DNA from 4 places in the Anoxybacillus sp. FSL W8-1294 genome. Region 3 is predicted to be linked to each of the others. Evidence: predicted binding sites of a transcription regulator. Region 3 holds the regulator's gene; each other region holds the start of a gene.
The links. The regulator Rex, encoded in region 3, represses fermentation and respiration genes when NADH is low (regulators of the CRP and FNR family bind a similar motif). The targets are predictions, from matches to a motif close to TTGTGAAATATTTCACAA.
Positions count from the first base shown of each region.

Region 1: NSQ23_RS05900 (nitrate reductase subunit alpha) is a predicted target of Rex. The motif match lies at 2,150-2,167, and genes of this name have one in related genera.
Region 2: adhE (bifunctional acetaldehyde-CoA/alcohol dehydrogenase) is a predicted target of Rex. The motif match lies at 1,893-1,910, and genes of this name have one in related genera.
Region 4: NSQ23_RS05800 (NarK family nitrate/nitrite MFS transporter) is a predicted target of Rex. The motif match lies at 2,026-2,043, and genes of this name have one in related genera.

Region 1 covers NZ_CP150179.1:1,112,272-1,116,491, reverse strand. The annotation lists gene NSQ23_RS05900 (nitrate reductase subunit alpha) at 1-2,085, opposite strand, end outside; gene NSQ23_RS05895 (hemerythrin domain-containing protein) at 2,226-2,753, opposite strand; gene NSQ23_RS05890 (Crp/Fnr family transcriptional regulator) at 2,869-3,558, opposite strand; gene NSQ23_RS05885 (ThiF family adenylyltransferase) at 3,575-4,220, opposite strand, start outside.
Region 2 covers NZ_CP150179.1:2,897,906-2,902,125, forward strand. The annotation lists gene adhE (bifunctional acetaldehyde-CoA/alcohol dehydrogenase) at 1-1,869, opposite strand, end outside; gene NSQ23_RS15645 (hypothetical protein) at 2,045-2,272, opposite strand; gene NSQ23_RS15650 (transcriptional regulator) at 2,362-3,654, opposite strand; partial or broken gene NSQ23_RS15655 (FAD-dependent oxidoreductase) at 3,795-4,127, shown strand.
Region 3 covers NZ_CP150179.1:208,829-213,048, reverse strand. The annotation lists gene groES (co-chaperone GroES) at 1-61, opposite strand, end outside; gene NSQ23_RS01245 (type II CAAX endopeptidase family protein) at 365-1,102, shown strand; gene NSQ23_RS01240 (YdiK family protein) at 1,099-1,272, shown strand; gene NSQ23_RS01235 (redox-sensing transcriptional repressor Rex) at 1,282-1,917, opposite strand; gene NSQ23_RS01230 (ABC-F family ATP-binding cassette domain-containing protein) at 2,145-4,040, shown strand.
Region 4 covers NZ_CP150179.1:1,092,888-1,097,107, reverse strand. The annotation lists gene modA (molybdate ABC transporter substrate-binding protein) at 1-543, opposite strand, end outside; gene NSQ23_RS05800 (NarK family nitrate/nitrite MFS transporter) at 614-1,945, opposite strand; gene NSQ23_RS05795 (hypothetical protein) at 2,111-2,314, shown strand; gene NSQ23_RS05790 (TIGR04053 family radical SAM/SPASM domain-containing protein) at 2,481-3,596, opposite strand; gene NSQ23_RS05785 (CDGSH iron-sulfur domain-containing protein) at 3,783-3,989, shown strand; gene NSQ23_RS05780 (iron-sulfur cluster biosynthesis family protein) at 4,021-4,220, opposite strand, start outside.

The DNA.
Region 1 (4,220 bases), 900 kb from region 3:
GTTATCTGGATCTTCAATCGCAAAGCGCAACTTCTTCTCTTTCAATTGCTGAGCGATGTATTTTCCGATTTCCTCCGGCGTTTTCGCTCCAGAAGCAACCGCTTCGTTGTAAAGATCGATTCCGTTTTTCTCAAATGTCGGATAAGACGGAAGCCAACCTAAACGCGCCGCAAGGACGTTATAATCGGCATAATGTTGGTAACGCGCCTCTTTAACAAGCGGTGAGACGAGTTGCCCAACCGGCGTATCCTCATACCGCCATTGATCCGTTGCAAAATAATAAAATGATGTGCCGTTTTGCAGTTTTGGTGGAGCCTGCCAATCTCGTGCCGTCATAATCGTTTGCCAACCTTCTACCGGGCGCAATTTTTCTTGACCAACATAATGCGCCCAACCACCCCCGTTTACTCCTTGTGCACCAACGAATAAAACGAGGTTTAAGACGGCACGATAAATCGTATCTGAGTTAAACCAATGGTTAATCCCTGCGCCAACGATAATCATTGAGCGACCTTTTGTATCGATTGCATTTTGAGCGAACTCGCGCGCAATTTGAATAACGAGATCGCGCTTCACACCTGTGATGTTTTCTTGCCATGCTGGCGTAAACGGAATAAGGTCATCGTATGTTTTCGCTACTTCACCACCGATCCCACGATCAACCCCATAGTTAGCAAGCACTAAATCATATACGGTCGTAACGTATAATTCTTCATGCTCCATTTGTACGCGTTTTACAGGCACAGCACGTTTTAAAATTTTGTTTCCATCATGAGAAAAATACGGAATTTGTATAGTTACAACCTTGTCTTCTATGCCTAACATCGTCAGTCGCGGCTCGATCGCTTCCTCTGTTTCTTCGTCTACCATGTTTAAGTTCCATTTTCCTTTGTTTTCCCAGCGTGAACCAATTGTTCCATTCGGAATCGCAAAATCATTTGTTCGTTCATTCCAAAGCGCTGGTTTCCATTCCCCATTTGTCGTGTTCCGTCCAATATCAGACGCGTGTAGGAAACGATCAGCAACAAATTGCCCATCTTCTTTCTTTTTCAACGTAACTAAAAATGGAAAATCGGTGTATGTTTTCGCGTAGTTTGTAAAGTATTGTACTTGTCTATCTACATAAAACTCTTTTAAAATAACGTGCCCCATCGCCATCGCTAAAGCGCCGTCTGTCCCTTGTTTAACGCTCAACCATTCATCCGCGAACTTCGTCGATTCAGCAAAGTCTGGACTAATCGAGACGACTTTTGTTCCTTTGTATCGAACTTCTGCTAAAAAGTGAGCGTCTGGAGTACGCGTCATTGGAATGTTTGATCCCCATGTCATAATGTAACCAGCGTTATACCAGTCGCTACTTTCTGGAACGTCCGTTTGATCTCCCCAAATTTGTGGTGAAGCTGGTGGCAAGTCAGCGTACCAATCATAAAAGCTTAACATCGGTCCACCCATTAATGACATAAAGCGTGCACCTGCTGCATGGCTAACCATCGACATTGCGGGAATTGGAGAAAAACCAACGTTTCGATCTGGACCATATTTCATGACTGTATAAAGTAAAGAGGTGGCAACAAGTTTTAATACTTCATCCCACTCCGCACGAACAAATCCACCTTTTCCACGCGCCTGCTTATAACGCTTTGCTTTCTCCGGGTTTTCAACGATGCTTTTCCAAGCATCAATCGGATTTTTATGTTGCTGCAATGCTTCACGCCACATATTTAACAACACGCCACGAACGTACGGGTACTTCACGCGAAGCGGGCTATAAATATACCAAGAAAAACTTGCCCCACGCGGACAGCCCCGCGGTTCAAAATCGGGCATATCCGGTCCTGTTGTTGGATAGTCGAGTTTTTGACCTTCCCATGTGACGATACCGTCTTTCACATAAATATCCCAACTACATGAACCTGTACAGTTTACGCCATGTGTTGAGCGTACGACCTTGTCATGTTGCCATCTTCTACGATATATTTGCTCCCAATCGCGATCTTGATATGTGACTTCACTATGCGCATCTGCATGACGTTCAATCGGTTTCACGTAGTTCAATCGTTTGAACAACGGTGACTTCTTTTTCACATCGCTCACTCCTCTTCGTATGAAATCCTTCTATCTCCACTATAAACGGGAACATCACAAATAAATGTGAGGTACCTCACATGTTTTTTAATTGTCACAAATATGTCGAAATATATAAAAAAGGCCGACTAAATCATTAGTCAGCCTTCTATTTCGTTTATTTTTTTCGCAAGTTCTTCTTTTTCTTCAGATGATAATAGCTTTTCTGCCATCGGGAAAAGAACGCATTCTTCTTTCGTAAAATGATCGGTTAAAATCATATAAGCGTTCATCACATAGGAAGCGAGTTCTCTCGCTTCATGGATGTCAATCGTTTCCGTTTTCTTTAAGAACGTCGAGATGTTTTCTTTCGCTTCATGATGTTCATATTCCATCACCGCAATCGGTCCAGATTCTCTGCCGATGTATCGAGCCATCATAGGGAAAAGAACATCTTCTTCGCGACGAGAATGAGGATCGAGCTCTTGTAAAAATTGCTGCACATTTTCGCGTAAACGAACGAGCGCTTCGAGCACATTTTCTTCTTCCCCGTTATAAATTTTTTGTGCGGCAACAAATAGCGCGTATTTTTTTTCATTTAACGGCTCGTGTTCTTCTTTTAACCGTTGTAAAGGCGGACATAATTCAACTTCTCCGTCTCCAATGATGCTGCATGGTGAAAATTCCATCGTTTCTCCCTCTTTCCTTTTACTATTTACATGTTTATTGTACAAGAGAATGCGCGCGGGCTTGTGTGATGCGCATCACATCATTCAATCAAAAAATGAATATCGATTGACATTTTCACTCGATGTTACAGTATGACGAAGGACAGTTTTCACAATTAATTTGCCGCTTTAAATAATCTAAACTATGAATAATAATTTTCCGCCCTTTAAAGGAAACGATCCCTTTACTTTTCAATGCGTTCAATTCACGATTCACACTTTCACGCGATGTCGAACTGAAATGCGCTAAATCTTGGTGAGTAATCGGAACATCTAACAAAATACCATCGCTCGTTTGCACGCCATAACTATTGGCCATGCGGATAAGAGTAGAGTAAAGCGCCCCTTTTTTTCCATACAGTACGAGATCGCGAAATTTCGTATGTTGTTTTCGAAAATGATCGGTCATCATTTTTAAAAATTCCACCGCAAATTCCGGATTCGCGAGCAGCTCTTTTTCAATCGACTCGTTTTTAATGATGAGCACTTCGCTATCTTCCAATGCTCGAGCGTTAAATAAATATCGTCCGTTATCGGAGAAAATCATCAATTCCCCAATGACCGCATTCGGTCCGCACAACCGTAAACAAAGCTCTTTTCCGTCACCGGAAAATTTGCTGATTTGAAATTTTCCAGACAGCACAACAAAAAAGTTCTCGCCCACTTGCCCTTCTTGAAATAAAAACATTCCTTTTTTTACTTTGGCAGTCTTATACGCTAAGTTTTTTAATTGTTCGAAGTGTTTTTTGCTTAATATATTCGACATCATGCTGCCTCCTTCCTTAAGCAAAATATTTTTGATACAAGGAGCGTGCATCCATTAAATCTTTTGTGCCATGAATGAGCATTCTTCCGTCCGCAAACAAAACCGTGCGATGCCCTTCTAATTCGGTGATCATTAAATAATCATTGTATTGTACTTTTTGTCCGCTTGCTTTGATTTGTTGCGCCATTTCCTTTAAATCAAACGAATGAGGATGGCGAATTTGCACCGTTTCTCTTCCACATAAAACGGCCATTTTTGCTTTTGGTTCTTGAAGCGATGGATACGATCGATGCTCTCCGCAAGAAGGGCATTGCTTATTTTTTAATTTGTTCACTTTCAGAAAACGATGTTCATTTTTCCATAAATCAAACACAACGAGAGAATCCCGAATCGCTCGTTCATCTTCAACTAAAATTTTGAGCGCTTCTGCTGTTTGATAAGAAGCGACCATCTGAACCGTCGGTGCAATAATGCCAATGTTGTCACATGTCATATGATAAGAAGGCAAATGATGAACCAAGCAGCGAAAACAAGGCGTTTTTCCAGGGATCATCGCAAACGATAAGCCGTAACTTCCGACGCAAGCTCCATAAATCCAAGGAACGTTATATTTTTGAGCTAAATCATTGATTAGAAACCGCGTTTCAAAGTTATCGGTTCCA
Region 2 (4,220 bases), 250 kb from region 3:
GTTATTTTTCTTATCTGTAATGACCGCAAATGATGTGACTTCTGAACCTGTACCAGACGTTGTTGGAATCGCGACAAATTGCGCTTTTTGACCGAGTTTTGGATATTTAAATACGCGTTTACGAATATCTAAAAACTTTTGTTTTAAGCCATTAAAGTCGGTATTTGGATGTTCATAGAACAACCACATCGCTTTCGCCGCGTCCATCGCCGAACCACCGCCGAGCGCGATGATGACGTCTGGCTGGAACGCATGCATCATGTCGGCACCTTTCATCACTGTTTCAATCGATGGATCTGGTTCAACTTCTGAGAAAATTTCGCAATGCACATAATCTGGACGTTTACGCAAATAGTATAACACTTTATCGACATAGCCGAGCTTCACCATACCCGGGTCTGTAACGATAAAGGCACGTGAGATGTTTGGCATTTTCGCTAAATATTGTGTCGCATGTTTTTCAAAATAAATTTTTGGTGGAACTTTAAACCACTGCATGTTTACATTCCTTCTCGCTAATTTTTTAATATTAATTAAATGTGTCGCACCGACGTTTGTTGAAACAGAGTTGCCACCGAATGTACCACAACCGAGCGTCAATGACGGAATGTATGCGTTGTAAATATCACCGATCGCCCCTTGTGAAGATGGTGCGTTCGAAATAATTCGTCCTGCTTTCATTCGCTTACCGAATTCAAGAATGACTTCTTGATTTTCTGAATGAATGACAGCGGAGTGGCCAAGTCCACCAAATTCAAGCACTTCTTCTGCCCGCTTTAATCCTTCTTCTGTGCTGTTTACTTTATAGCACGCCAACACTGGACTTAGTTTTTCACGAGAAAGTGGTTCTTGTGGACCGACGCTTTTTAATTCGGCTACAAGAATTTTCGTATCAACAGGTACATCAACGCCTGCCATTTTTGCAATTTCATACGCTGGTTTACCGACAATATTCGGATTGACTGCACACGTATTTTCATTGATAACAAGCTTTTCAACTTTTTTCTTTTCTTCTTCGTTTAAGAAATAGCACTTATTTGCGATCATTTCGTTTTTCACCGCATCATAAATCTCTTTATCAATAATGACCGCTTGTTCAGATGCACAAATCATTCCGTTATCAAACGTTTTTGAAAGAATAAGGTCGTTCACCGCGCGTTTAATATTTGCTGTTTTCTCAATATAGCAAGGCACGTTACCAGGTCCAACCCCTAATGCTGGCTTTCCTGAGCTATATGCCGCTTTCACCATGCCTGCTCCACCTGTCGCAAGAATAAGCGAAACACCAGGGTGATGCATCAATTGTTGCGTTGCTTCGACAGAAGGAGTTTCAATCCATTGAATACAATGTTCTGGCGCACCCGCAGCAATGGCTGCATCGCGCAAAATACGTGCTGCTTCACTGCTACATTTTTGCGCAGATGGGTGGAACGCAAAAATGATTGGATTGCGCGTTTTAATAGAAATGAGCGCTTTAAACATTGTTGTTGAAGTCGGGTTCGTGACTGGGGTTACCCCGGCGATGACGCCTACTGGCTCTGCAATTTCAATGACGCCTTCCTGTTCATTTTCGCGAATAACGCCGACGGTTTTATCATATTTGATGTTATGATAAATGTATTCTGTCGCAAAAATGTTTTTAATAATTTTATCTTCATACACGCCGCGCTTTGTTTCTTCAATGGCTAGTTTCGCTAAATACATATGTTTATCAAGCCCAGCTAACGCCATTTGTTTAACAATATGATCAATCGTTTCTTGATCGTAATCACGAAACGCTTTAAGCGCTTTTTGAGCATTAGCAACGAGCGTATCAATCATTTTTGTAACTTCTTTCTTTTGGTCTAATACTTTTTCCTCCACAGCCATATAAGCCCCTCCCATAATCATTTTTGTGAAAAGATTCACAAATTAGTTGAAAATAAAAATGTGATTGTTTTCACATTTTTATTTTAATGAATTAGGTTTTGTTTGTGTGTGTCAACTTTGTGAAATATTGAACAAATATATTGTATAAGAGAACCGCTTCTCATGAAGAAGACGGTTACTCACATACTGGATTGCGTGGAATTTTTGTAAAAGAAATATCGTTGTACATACGCGTATTCCGTTTAACGATCACGACGTAGTTAACCGTCCATATATAAGAAGGAATATCTTGATCATCTTCAAACATCATCGCTTCAAATTCATCGCCAATCATCTTTTCGAATAATCCCAATGTATATGTTTCTGCATCTGTCGAAAAGTCTCTCCATTCACATATAAGCATCAGCCGTCACCTCAACTTTTCTGTTGTTACCATCATTGTAACATGATTTTTTATTTTTAGATTGTGAAACATTGAACAAATCATGAATATTACTTATTCGTTATATATGCCTGTCTCGGGTGATTCAGTTGTTCTGGATACTTCAAACGCATTTTCCCTTCCGCTAATAACTTTCCTAAATAATTGTTGCGCAGCCCGTCTGGCGTTCGATCTAATAAATAAGCTAATTCTTTTAACATTAATGGCCGATGGGCACATAGTTGCAAAATGACTTCTTCCATCTTTGCCGGTGCAAGTCTTTTTTTCTTACGCGCAATTTCAGCAATGCTCCATAGCTCCTGATCGATATTTCTTTCTTCTTCCTCATCCAATTTATTTACGGAGTTGAATGAGATGTTTACGGAGTTATCATCTTTATTTACGGAGCTATCCTTTTTATTTATGGAGTCAAGCACTTTATTTACGGGGTTTATTTCGATATTTAAGGAGTTTGGGTCTTTATTTACGGACTCAAACTCATTATTTACGGAGTTTTGATCGTTATTATAGGAGTTGTTTTCTTTATTTATGGAGTCTGATAATGGTGCATCGCCCATCCAATCACTCAATGCCTCGATCTCATTTATATAGTCGTGTCTTTCTGGGAAGGACACAATAGGCAATGTAACAACCGTTCGTTTTTGAAAATCATATTGCTCAACAGCAAATTGTTGTGAGTAAATTGTCTCCATCGTTTTTAAACCGACTCCAGCACGTTTACAAAACTGAATGTAAATAAACATTTTAAACATATTTGGATTGCGCAAATAGCTGACTCCACCACTATTTGCTTGTTCTAAAGGAATACCAAACAAACCAGGGTTAGACATTTGAATACATGATCGCTGCCGTTCAACAATAATCCCTCCATCACCGCTATAATCAGCATGGACGATTGCATTCATTAACGCTTCATGGACAGCGTCTTTTTCAACTTGTGATACGTCGTTGACCTCGTGCATCACTTTAAAATAAAAATCATAAATATTTCCCGACCATGTTCCGTCCTGTGAAGTAAAACGGTTTGACCAATGCAGCTCATCATCTCCATATTCACGATACTCTAAAAAGTATTGTGGTAAAACTTCTGTAATCATTCGCTCTTCGCTAAACATAAGAAGTCCTGCGAGTGTGAGTCCCTCTTTGTTTGTGTCTCGTATTTTTCCCCATGCGCCGATTTTATATAAAAAATCTTTTGTTTCTAATCCGTTCCACGGGTGGTTTGGTTTCACTTTTGCAAATTGTTCGCGATAATGGCGAACAGATTCTAAATGCAGCTCATTAAGCCCATAATGTTCTAACACGACGTTATCTTGTAAACGAATATTTGCATCTTTATTCACTTTAACTCTCCCTCTTACGTTATGTTATTAAAACGTTTCGATACTCGTCTATTTCCATTTTATCATCTTTGCAAATGTTCATCATAAACTTTTCGGTTTGGGGAAAATTAAGAAAAACATGGGTATGGAGGAACAAAAACATGTCTTTACCAAAGTTATCTCAATCGTATTGGCTACAAACAACAACAATACCATCCTTTCCGCCTTTGACAAAGCCGATTAAAACGGATGTAGCGATTATTGGTGGAGGAATAACAGGTATTACAACCGCTTATTTGCTCGCTAAACAAGGCGTGCGTGTCGCCGTCATCGAAGCAAATCGACTATGTCACGGCACAACAGGGCATACGACGGCAAAAATTACTGCCCAGCACGATCTTATTTACCACGAACTTATTTCACATGTCGGGGAAGAGAACGCTCGGAAATATTACGAAGCGAATGAAAAAAAGATTAAGGAGAAAGTTGAAAAATTGCTCGCAAAGGAAATACAAAAACAGCTCGAATCGGTCGTAAAAAATTACAAACATATGAGGTGGATCCGATCGGTTTTGTCTTATACGCAC
Region 3 (4,220 bases):
CTGTTTTTTCTTCAGTTTGAATTAATTCAATGACAATACGATCACCTAGTGGCTTCAACACGGCAAACGACCTCCTTAATTAGATTTTCGTTCCGTTATTAGCACTCATTCTTATTGAGTGCTAACACACTTATTATATTAATGAACTTTTTTTAATTTTGCAAGTAGGAAGTTAAAAATTTTTCATTAAATGATTCCCTCTTTAACATTATGTCTTTCCTTTCGAAATTCATACAAAAAATATGATAAAATGAAAAAGTATTCAATTTAGAAAGCAGAGGACGATCATTCGCTCAGCTAAGGAAGCAGACGCTTAGAAAATGCTCGTCTAAAGCTAGACAATTTGCACGAAGGGGTTGAACATGTGAAAAAGCAATATTGGTATGTCATCATTACATACGTCGCTATGCAACTATCGAGTTTAGTCGGCGTTCCTTTACTTGCGCATAGCGGATTTATTAACGCATCAAATAAAGAAGTAGCTTTATCGATCGCCTCAGGCTATTGGGCTGTCATTAGTTTTTCGATTGCCCTTTTTCTCGTTCTTTATTTTATGAGAGAAGATATGAAATACTCTTATGATCGCCATCAAGCATCGATTGGCATGTCATTCTTTTGGGCGATTGGGGGGTTTTTGCTCGCTCTTTTCGCCCAAGGCATTGCAGCTAATATTGAGATGCACCTATTTGGTGTCGAAATGGGGTCCGAAAACACGAGACGCATCGTTGAAATGGTCAAATTGACACCAGCTCTTATACTCGTTACATCAGTCGTCGGACCAATTTTAGAGGAAATCATCTTTCGGAAAATTATTTTCGGGACGTTGTATCAAAAATACAATTTTTTCTTATCAGCGCTCGTCAGTTCACTTTTATTTGCTGTTGTTCATTTAGAGTTTGAACATTTGCTTCTTTATGCAACGATGGGATTTGTATTTGCTTTCCTATATGTCAAAACAAAGCGCATTCTCGTACCTATTGCAGCACATGTACTGATGAACACCTTTGTCGTTGCAATTCAAACATTATTTGCTGAAGAAATCGAAAGCATTATGCGTGAGGCAGAACGAATGCAATTCGTAATTTGGAGGCTGTTTTCATGAAGTCTGAACCGTTGTTTTATTTTCTCACTGGCATTCTATTTACTTATTTTGCTGTCCATACCGCCGATGATGGTATTTGGGACATCACAACGATGCTATTTATTTTAATTGCTACATTTGATTTCGGCGCAGGAATTCGTTCTTTACGAAAAAAAACCTCCCGCTCGTAAACGGGAGGTTTACTCATTTCCGTAATGTTTTAAAAAGTAAACGAGTGACTGCAGTTCGACCGCTAAATCAATATGATGAACACGAATGTGTTCTGGCACATGCAAGCGAGCAGGTGTAAAGTTTAAAATTCCTTTAATACCTTTTTGGACTAGCCGGTCGGTAATCGGTTGAGCAACTTGAGCCGGCACAGTTAAAATAGCTACTGTAATCTCCCCGAGCTTTTCTTCCAGCTCATCTAAATGATAAACAGGAACTCCTCCTACTTCCGTTCCGACTTTGTCTGGATCGACATCAAATGCCATCACAATTTTCGTATTATTATTTTTGCTGAAATTGTAGTTTAAAAATGCAGTCCCTAAATTTCCAACCCCAAATAACGCCACTTCTGTCGTCTCATCTTGGTCTAACGTTTTACGAAAAAATGACAGCAAATAATTGACATTATATCCGTATCCTTTTTTTCCAAGCGCACCAAAGTATGAAAAATCTCGGCGAATCGTTGCTGAATCGACTTTTACAGCTTCGCTTAACTCCGCTGAAGATACACGTTGCTTGCCTGATGCATGCAAGTTTTTCAAAAAACGATAGTACAACGGTAGTCGCTTTGCGGTCGCCTGCGGAATTTTTGGTTGTTCATTATTCACGAGTCAATCCCCCACATTTCCTTTCACAAATAGTTAGCGCTTTCATTTTTCTCTCCTATACGTCTAAAAAATTCTTCCCACTTCTAAACTATACACTATTTTTTTCATTCTGTCTTTCCTTTGTACCCTTTATTATTATTTTTGTCAAATTTGTTATTCGTACACTAGTGTTGCCGAATATCAAGAAAGTACGTTACACTATCAAAAGAAGATTGAGGTGAGAAAGAATGATCATTTTACAAGTAAATCAACTATCCAAATCATATGGAGCAGAACAAGTTTTATCAGACATTAAGCTTGAAATACAAGAAAAAGACCGTATTGCGTTAGTTGGAAGAAATGGCGCGGGAAAATCGACATTATTAAAAATCATTGCCGGACAGTTGTCATACGACACAGGCGAAATCATTAAACCGAAACACGTAACGATCGGTTATTTAGATCAATATACAGGGTTGCAAGCGCATCGTTCCATTTGGGAAGAAATGCTCGATGTGTTTGCCCCGCTACAACAAATGGAAAAACAATTACGCGAACTAGAACAACAAATGAGTTTACATGATGCTGACTATGAGCGCCTACTTGAGCAATATGATCGTTTACAAACAGAATTCAAAGAAAAAGGCGGCTATCAATATGAAGCAGATATTCGTTCGGTTCTTCATGGTCTCCGCTTCTCACAGTACGATTATACGACAAAAGTATCTACATTAAGCGGTGGACAGCGGACGAGGCTAGCGCTTGGTAAACTGCTCCTTACAAGGCCCGATTTGCTCATTTTAGACGAACCGACAAACCATTTAGATATGGAAACGTTGCAATGGCTTGAACAATATTTAAAAAATTACGATGGGGCCATTCTTATCGTCTCCCACGATCGCTATTTTCTTGACCAAATCGTGACACAAGTGTATGAACTATCACGCACAAAAATAAAAAAATATGTCGGAAACTATACAAGCTACTTACAACAACGTGCTGAACAATTTGAACAACAACTAAAATTGTATGAAAAACAACAAGAGGAAATTACAAAATTAAAAGATTTTGTTCAACGCAACATCGCTCGTGCATCAACAACGAAGCGAGCACAAAGCCGTAGAAAACAATTAGAAAAAATGAATATCATCGACAAGCCACTCGGTGATGAAAAATCGGCATCGTTTCGTTTCGAAATCGAACGCCCAAGCGGAAACGACGTGCTGACAGCTAACAACTTAGCAATCGGTTACGATCACATCATCGCAACAAACCTTTCATTCCGTATCACTCGCGGAGATAGTATTGCGCTAATTGGACCCAATGGAATTGGAAAATCAACTCTTTTAAAAACGATCATCAAACAACTCCATCCAAAACAAGGAGAAATACGCTACGGAACAAACGTACAAATTGGCTATTATGATCAAGAACAAGCACAATTAACATCAAACAAACGAGTGATCGACGAACTGTGGGACGAAGATCGATTAAGAACAGAGAAAGAAATTCGGACCATTCTCGGCAACTTTTTATTTTCTGGTGACGACGTATTGAAGCCTGTTCAGACGTTAAGCGGTGGAGAAAAAGCGCGACTCGCTCTCGCTAAACTCATGATGAAGAAGGCAAACGTATTAGTTTTAGATGAACCGACAAACCATTTGGATTTAGATAGCAAAGAAGTGCTAGAACAAGCGCTCATAGAATACCCAGGAACAATTATATTCGTTTCACACGATCGTTATTTTATTAACAAAATTGCAACAAAAATATATGAGTTATCCACAGACGGTCTTGTTGAGTATTTAGGGGACTATGATTATTACGTAGCAAAAAAAGCAGAGCTGCTTGAGCTTGGACAAATTAGCCAAAAAACTAAAACGGGCGAATCGTTGTCACCAAAACGTTCGTACGAAGAAGAAAAAGAACGAAAAAAATTAGAACGACAACGACAACGAAAAATCGAACAGCTAGAAACGGAAATGGAGCGAATCGAACAACAAATTGCTACGTATGAACAACAATTATATGATCCTTCCTGTTACAACGACTATGAAAAAGCTCGGGATACTCAAGGAAAAATTGATGAGCTGAAACAAAAATTCGACGAGTTATTCGAACAATGGGAACTTTTACAAAAATAATAACGAGCTAGCTCCATTTGTGGGCTAGCTCATCTTTTACACAAAGATATCCACAGAAAAAACACCTAAATATAAGTTATTCACCAACTTTTCCACATTACCCACAACAAAAAAAGAAAAATCCCCCATTTTGTTGTGGTTAACTTGTTATGATAAAATAACATACAATCAACGTTTTCC
Region 4 (4,220 bases), 880 kb from region 3:
CACTTCAACGTTGCCCGATTCCACATAAGCAAGCGTATCAGCAATGTTTTTCCCATAAACAAGCTTCGGCTCTACTTGTTCCCATAAACCCGCTTTCTGTAACGCTTGCTTTGCTGCTAGTCCATACGGTGCATGATCCGGGTTAGCAATCGCCACTTTTTTCACTTCTTTTTTCAGTAAATCTTGTAATGACGTTACAGCTACTCCTTCTTTTACGGCAAGTCCAATGCGCCCAAAGGCGTATATGTTTTTTGTTTGTTCAAGAGCGATATGCTCGCGAACGAGTTCATCGACATATTCTACATTCGCTGAAGCAAACATGTCAAATGGAGCCCCTTGCTTAATTTGTTCTGCTAGCTGACCACTCGAACCGAAAACAAATGTAACGTCTATTCCCGTTTCTTTTTTAAACTGCTTCCCAACTTCTTTAAATGCATGGGTTAAATCTGCAGCTGCCGCAACTTTAATGGATGGTGTCGCATTTGGTTGAGCGGCGTGAGGATTACATGCCACTAATAACAAAATCATAATAAAAAAACACATTTTTCTCACTTTAGTCCCTCCATATATCAAAAGGGAATATCTATTACAGATATCCCCTTCTTTTATTCTTCTAACATTTCACTTCCGCATTTTTTCTAGCATAATAATACCAGTTCATAATCAAAGATACAACATAAAATGCGATAAAGAAATAAAATGCCGTAATTGGTGTACCTGTATTTTGGGAAGCCCAACCAAACAATTTTGGAATAAAGAATGAACCATATGCCGCAAACGCTGCCGTAAAACCAAGAACAGGTGCTGCTTCTTTTGGTGGGAAGATGATTGGGATCATTTGGAATGTTGACCCTGATCCCATTCCAGCAGCAATAAATAAGATCATGAAAGATACAATAAATCCGATAAATTGTTTTTCAGTTGTAAAATACATAACCGCAGCAGCACCAAGCCCCATAACAATTAAAACGTAGTTTGTTACACGCGCTCCTCCTAATTTATCGGCCAACCATCCACCGACCGGACGGAATGCAGCTGCTAAAAACGCTCCTAAAAAGGCGAGCGATGCATGTTCTGGAAATTGTGATGTTAATAAAAGAGGAAACGCCGCGGCATATCCAATAAACGAACCGAACGTTGCAACATATAACCATGTCATAATCCATGTATGTTTTCGTTTGACGATAACAAACTGCTCCGATACAGATTGTTTTACGTTGGGCAAGTTATCCATACCGAAATATGCTAAAATCGTAAAAAACACAATCGGAATGACCCAAATAAATGCAGCGTTTTGCAACCAAACTTTTGAACCGTCTGCCAACACTTGTGGTTCGCCACCGATCTCTCCAAACACACCAACTGTTACGATCAACGGTGTAACAAACTGAACGACCGATACACCCATGTTTCCAAGGCCACCGTTAATGCCAAGTGCTGTTCCTTTTTCTTTTTTCGGGAAGAAAAAGCTAATGTTAGCTAATGCAGATGCAAAGTTTCCTCCACCAAGCCCACAGAGAGCAGCTAATAGTAACATTACCCAATACGGTGTATCGGGATTTTGGACTGCCAATCCAAGTCCAATGGCAGGAATAAGTAACACCCCTGTCGAAAAAACAGTCCAGTTTTTTCCTCCGAATTTCCCGACTGCAAACGTATAAACGAAGCGTAACGTTGCCCCAACTAATCCCGGCACAGCAGCTAACGTAAACAATTGACTTTGCGTAAACTGAAAACCAATGTCATTTAATCGGGCGGCAATGATAGACCAAATTTGCCAGACGATAAATGCAAGCATTAGTGTTGGAACGGAGATCCAAAGATTTCGGCGAGCATGTTTTTTCCCTTCTTTTTCCCAAAACACAGGATCCTCTGGGTTCCAATACGAACCGATACGACTTTTCCGTTCAACATATTGTGACACCGTTTTCAATGTTTGACTCATAACAATCGTCTCTCCTTTTTGAAGTATGATTGTAAAAATGGTTTCTGTACTTTCATCATAAAGAAAGCACATAAATAAAAATGTGATGTGTATCACATTTTCTGAAACGTTCATACAATGTTAAAAAATGATATTTAAGCAATCGTTTTACGTAACTGTCTCATGATGAGCATCGCAACCATCATCGTCGCTGCAACCTACCAAAAACCGTATGAATACGAATTTGTCCATTGTTTAAACATACCTAAAATATTAGGTAAAAAGAACCCTCCTAAACCATCTGCGGCACCGACAAAACCTGTTAAAATTGTTTTAATCGTTCCATCTTTATTTCCCCCTTCGCTCTATCATTTAGCAATTTTATCGTAAAAAAATTTATTAATCGGTACTGCTATATTGTTCGCAATTTTTGTTATGTTCACAAAATTTTCATACGTTCTTTCATATGAATAAAATGTTTGTAGAAAAAAGACAAGTTCCCAATTTACACAAATAAGGAACTTATCGCCTGTATGGATGAATAGAAAAAAGCCGGCTATTCGCCGACCCTTTCTTTTTGCCTCCACGCCTTCGGGATGTAGATGCAGTACGGTTCGCTTGCTAAGTAATCGCCTGTAACCGCATATGCTCTTGAACGCGATCCGCCACAAACGTAGCGAAATTCACATACGCCACATTTTCCTTTATATCCGTCTGGATTTCTTAACTGTTTGAAAATCAGAGAATGGCGATAAATATGGGATAACGGTTGTTCACGTACATTCCCTGCTTTTACAGGCAATAGTCCACTTGGATATACGTCACCAATATGCGAAATAAATACAAAACCGTTTCCATCGTTTACTCCTTTTGGGGCACGTCCTAGCCCATCTACTTGCCCGGTCAGCCCTTTCATTAACACGTCTTCATAACGAATGTCACCGTGAATTTGTTGCTCTCGCATTTTTTGCTGCAACACAACACGTCGATAATGTTGTCCTGCAGTCGTTTTAATATCAAACGGTACACGTTTACTCGTTTCATAAAGCCAACGAAACACTTTTTCATGCTCAACGGGTGAAATCATATCCGTCTCTTTCCCCCTGCCTGTCGGTACGAGAAAAAATACGCTCCAAAGCACACATCCAAGCTTTTCAACAAGTTGCACCATTTCATCAAGAACATGAACATTATATCGAGAAATGACCGTATTAATTTGCACCGGTATTTCCAACTCATGTAAATATTCGATCGCCTTCATCGTTAAATCAAAAGAGCCGGACATGCCCCGAAAATGGTCATGAATTTCCGCGTTTGGGCCATCTAAACTAAATGCCCATCGCGCTAAGCCGACTTCTTTTGCTTTTCGGATCGCTTCTTTTGTCACGTTTGGTGTTGCACTTGGGGTCATCGATACACGAAGTCCTTTATCAATCGCATATTTAGCGATGTCGTACACATCTGGACGCATCAGTGGATCGCCACCTGTGAACACGAGAAGAGGCTGATCCATTTCATAAATGTCATCAATAAGTTGTTTTCCCTCTTCAAACGTTAATTCACATGGGTCACGATGATATTGCGCTTCGGCCCGACAATGAAGACAGTTGAGTTGACACGCTCGCGTCAACTCCCATATAACGATAAATGGATTTTGATGAAAATCACGCATTTTGATCCCTCCGATTCAATCACTACTTCCCATTGTACAAGAAGGAATATTTATATCATGTGACATTGATCACAAAAAATCACATCCATTTATCTTGTCACTGTTCTGACAAATATGCACGTCCTTGCATTTCTAATATAAAATAGATAGTATATACGATATAAGGTATACAAGGAGGTGGAATATATGGCAAAAGTACAAATTAAAGTGATGGATAATGGTTCATTTCGTGTAACCGGCGATGTCGAATTAATTGACATGGAAGGAAACAAGTTTGAAACAAAAGAAACGTTTTCTCTCTGTCGTTGTGGGCTCTCACAAAACATGCCGTTTTGTGATGCAGCCCATAAAGGAAAATTTCAATCGGTCGTTCGCGCCCCGAAAAACGAATGAGCCCGGCTTTTATTCCGGGCTTTTTTATTTTTTAGCGCTCAACCAGTGACATGCGCGGATTCAATATTTGATTTGGACTTTTTAATTGAAAACACCCTGCTCCATCGACAACGTCAAGCGTCATTTGATCATCGAAAAAAATGAGCTGATGTTTTTCCATCCAAATGGGCATATCGTTTGTTTCAATCTCCACATCATGTTCGTCTAATTGATCGACAAGCAGTAACATAG